DNA from 2 places in the Cryobacterium sp. TMT1-62 genome. Region 2 is predicted to be linked to the other one. Evidence: predicted binding sites of a transcription regulator. Region 2 holds the regulator's gene; the other holds the start of a gene.
The links. Region 2 encodes LexA, which represses DNA repair genes until DNA is damaged. Its sites were predicted from a motif close to TCGAACANNTGTTCGA; they were not measured.

Region 1: the regulator LexA is predicted to act here: its motif matches at 905-920, upstream of E3T34_RS06890 (HNH endonuclease signature motif containing protein).

The regions. Positions count from the first base shown of each region.
Region 1 covers NZ_SOGZ01000026.1:82,017-84,214, reverse strand. Annotated here, with positions in the region: gene E3T34_RS06895 (carboxylesterase family protein) at 77-796, shown strand; gene E3T34_RS06890 (HNH endonuclease signature motif containing protein) at 1,092-2,198, shown strand, end outside.
Region 2 covers NZ_SOGZ01000015.1:31,603-33,800, reverse strand. Annotated here, with positions in the region: gene metE (5-methyltetrahydropteroyltriglutamate--homocysteine S-methyltransferase) at 1-557, shown strand, start outside; gene lexA (transcriptional repressor LexA) at 751-1,455, opposite strand; gene E3T34_RS03495 (LysM peptidoglycan-binding domain-containing protein) at 1,739-2,095, shown strand; gene E3T34_RS03490 (histidinol-phosphate transaminase) at 2,145-2,198, shown strand, end outside.

The DNA.
Region 1 (2,198 bases), on a different contig from region 2:
AGACGGCTGGGCCGCCCGGTGATGGTCTTTATCCACGCTGACCACCGCCGCGGTAGCCGACCTGACCCAGGCGGCCGTGGCGCTGCAGGCGCGCACGCCGGATGCCAGCCCGGGCACCTTCTGCCTGATCCCGGTGATCGACGTGGATTTCCTGCCCGAGCGGCCGCTCGACGCCTTCCGTCACGGGACCGCGCACCGGGTGCCGCTGATCATCGGCACCAAAGAGCGGGAGGGGTCGCTGTTCCGGGGCCGGGTGGACATCCTGCCGAAGTCGCCGACGCGTATCGCGGCCATCTTCGACCACGCCCCGGTGAGCCCGCACGACGCGATGCGCTCCGTCTACGCGAGCCTGCCGGCGAAACAGTCGTCGTCGGACTGCGGCGGGGATTTCGTGTTCTGGTATCCGGGCCTGCAGATCGGTGACTTCCACTCCCGGGTCGCGCCGGTCTATACGTACCGGTTCGACCTGGTCCCGCGGCTTAAGCACACGCTGGGCATCAGCGCCACACACGGAATCGAGCTGTTCGCCCTGTTCGACCACGTCGACGGCCCCACGGCCCGGGCCCTGACCCTGCTCGGCGGGCGGGAACTCTTCATCAACGCGGGCGATCGGATGCGCCTGCACTGGCTTCGCTTCGCCTGCACAAGGCGGCCCGACGACACCTGGCCGACCTACTCGGAAACCGACCGGCTGACTCTGAGACGAGGTCGGTCGCATCGAACCGGATCCGCGAGGAGAGCGGCGGGCGGTCTGGCAGGAGTTCCTGCCGAACTTCTAGCGGGTAGCGGCGGTTGAGCCCGTCGGCGTGAGCTCCCCAGTTGAGCTCCCCGGTTGAGCTCCCCGGCATTCCTGCGCCGGCCCCCGGCCGAACGAATTCGACGGAGATTTTGCTCAGAACCGGCCCAGAACATCCGTTTGGGCTCGAAATCGGTAAAATCTCCGTCGAATTCGTTAGGAAGCCCGCGGTGCCTGAGGGGCGCACCGACGGATGCGCGTGGTCGGCCAACCACGGCACCGCGCCGACCGAATTATTTTCTATACTCGTTCAGAACCTCTTGACTTGTTATTAGTACACATCTACTATTAAGGCATGGCTGGAGCCCCCACTCCGCACCACCCCACCGCCTCACCGCAGGCGGTGCCGTCCCTCGCGCAGGCACCCCTCGCGCAGGCACCCCGTGCACAGTCACCTCTCGTGCAGCAGTTGCAGCAGGCCCGTGATCTGGCCGCGGCCGCGCTCGACTCGGTCTCTTTCTCGCTCCTGGGCGAGGCGGACGCGATGATGGTGCTGGGCACGGTCGAAGACCTCGGCCGCCGGGTCGATGCGGCCAGGGTCGCCTCCGCCGCTGACATTTCGGTGCGGTCCCGCCGCATCCTGGGCCATGAGTCCCTGGCGTATAAGAACGGGGCCAGCAGCGGCATCGACCTGATCACTCGCCTGACCCGCGTCTCTTCCCGGGAGGCGAACCGGCGGGTGCGCCTGGGCGAGAACGTGACCCCGCGCCGGGCGGGCACCAGCATGTTGCCGCCCTACTACCCGGCCGTGGCGGACGCCCTCACCGCCGGGGACCTCGGCGTGGACGCGGCCGAGAACATCGTCACCGCCCTCGACCTGGTCGCGGCCCGCGTCGCGCCCGACGACCTCGGCACTGCCGAACGTGCCCTGGTGGCCAGTGCGACCGGCGCCGTCACCGACGAAACCCGCGGCCTGCCCGGCGAGGGGTTCGCGTTCCCTGCGGACCTGGTGCGGGGCATGGCGGGGCAGTGGCAGGCTCGCCTCGATCCCGACGGCACCGCCCCCAACGAGCCCGTCGCCGAGGCCCGCAGCACTGTCGGCTTCGGGCTCTTCCGTGACGGCCTTTACCCGCTCCGCGGCGGAGTCACGCCGGAGCTCCGCGGCATCATGAACGCCATCTTCGACACGTATCTCTCCGCCCACGCGGCGCCCAAGTTTCCGACCGAAGAAGAACAAGCGCGCATGGCGGCCGGGCAGCTGATCCCGGGGGCGGAGGCCGCGGCCCTCAGCGACGACCGTAATGGTGGTCAGAAACGCGCCGACATCCTCCGTGGTGTGTTCGAAGCCGCCACCCGTGACGCGGGGACCCCGACCATGGGCGGCGCCGCCCCCACCGTCATGATCCACGTCAACCAGGCCGACCTTACCGCCGACCATGGGGTGGGCTGGATCGACGGCGTC
Region 2 (2,198 bases):
AGGTGGCCCTGGCCCTCCGGGACGAGATCGCCGACCTGGAGTCGGCCGGCATTCAGATCGTCCAGGTCGACGAGCCCGCGCTGCGGGAGCTGCTGCCGTTGAAGCAGAAGGACCAGGCGGAATACCTCGACTGGTCGGTGGGGTCCTTCCGCCTGGCGACGGCCGGTGCGGCCGCGGCCACCCAGATCCACACCCACCTCTGCTACTCGGAGTTCGGGGTGGTCATCGACGCGATCCGCAACCTGGACGCCGATGTGACCAGCATCGAGGCGGCACGCTCTCGCATGGAGGTGGTGGGCGATATCCGGTCCCAGGGCTTCGACCACGGTATCGGCCCGGGAGTGTGGGACATCCACTCGCCGCGTGTGCCGAGCGTGTCTGAACTCACCGACCTGCTCGAGCGCGCCGCGGCGGCCATCCCGGCCACCCGGCTCTGGGTGAACCCCGACTGCGGCCTCAAAACCCGCGGCTACACCGAAACCGTCCAGTCCCTGCACAACATGCTCGCCGCCACCCGCATCCTCCGCGCCCGCCTGACCTCCTCCGTCTCCTCCTGACCCCGCCTCCACCCACACAAAAGCCGGGCACGACACCAAGAACAGTGTTCGTGCCCGGCCCACAAGACCCGGCTCACAAGACCCGACCGAAATAACCATGGTGACTCAACACTCGCGCGTCTCCACGACGCTGGTCGAAACCGTCGAGACCAAGAGTCCGCCTGAAATGCTGATGTGCTTGAGTGCTGATGCCCTAAACCGACCGCAGCACTGCCACAACCTTCCCCAGAATCTCGGCGTGATCGCCGACGATGGGTTCGAAGTTGGTGTTGCGGGGCAGTAGCCAGGTGTGCCCGTCGCGCTGGCGGAAGACCTTGACGGTTGCCTCGTTGTCGAGCATGGCTGCAACGATTTCACCGTTTTCGGCGGTCTTCTGCTGCCGCACGACGACCCAGTCTCCGTCCATTATGGCGGCGTCGATCATCGATTCGCCCGACACCTTGAGCATGAACAGATCGCCCTTGCCCACCAGCTGGCGGGGTAGCGGGAAAATCTCGTCGATCTGCTGTTCGGCGGTGATCGGGATGCCGGCGGCGATGCGACCGACGAGCGGAACCATGGCGGCGTCGCCGACCTGCACTCCGGTGTGGAAACTTTCCGAGGCTCCGGCCGTCGTGTCTTCGGGCGACTGCGGAATCTCGATGAGCACCTCCAGTGCTCGGGGACGGTTCGGGTCTCGGCGGAGGTAACCGCTCAGTTCCAGCTGGTTGAGCTGGTGGGTGACGCTCGACAGTGACGACAGGCCGACGGCGTCGCCGATCTCGCGCATGCTCGGCGGATAGCCGCGTTGGCTGACCGAGCGCTGGATGACGTCGAGGATGGCGAGCTGCTTCTCGCTGAGGCTCTTGCGCCGTCTGGTGCCGCCCTTGTCGCGGGGACCGCTGGTGTTCTGTGCCACGTTCGTCGCTCCTCGTTTTGATTGATGCGCTGGCAGCAAGCAGCGAATGCCGCCGATTCACGCGAATGTCGGGGGTGCCTGATTGAGTGTCAATCAACAATCGAAACTGTATCCGCGTTGAGCTCATTAAACAAACATGTATTCGAGTGGGTCGGAATAAATATTTCAGAAACTACCGAATAAGGCTTGATTGTTCGAATAATCGAATATACATTCGGAACATAAGTTCGCATCCGGCTCTCCCGGCCGAGAGTCGGATGCGTCTTCTCACAGGAGGTATCACATGAGCACTGCACTTGAACGAGGCGCCCCCATCGCGACCGGACGCACCCGGCTCCGACTCACCCGGCGCGGTCGCGTCGTTTTCACGTCCCTGGCTGCCTTTCCGCTCGTGGCCGTGGCCCTGGCCGTCGCCCTCAACGGAGGCATCGCCGCCGCCGAGAACTCGACCGTCGCTCACGTGGCCTCGGCCTTCGACTACGTCACCATCAAGTCGGGGCAGTCGCTCTGGCAACTTGCCGAGACAATCGCGCCCACGTCCGATCCGCGCGAGGTGATCGCCGAGATTGTGAGCCTCAATCAGCTGCCGTCCGACAGCGTGCAGCCCGGTCAGCGGCTGGCGCTTCCGAACGACCTGTGAACTACCCGCGGCGAGCCCCCGCCGGTCTCACCCCGGTAATATTGGGGGAGTGACCAGTCTCAACGATCTGCCCCTTCGCGATAATCTGCGCGGACTCACTCCC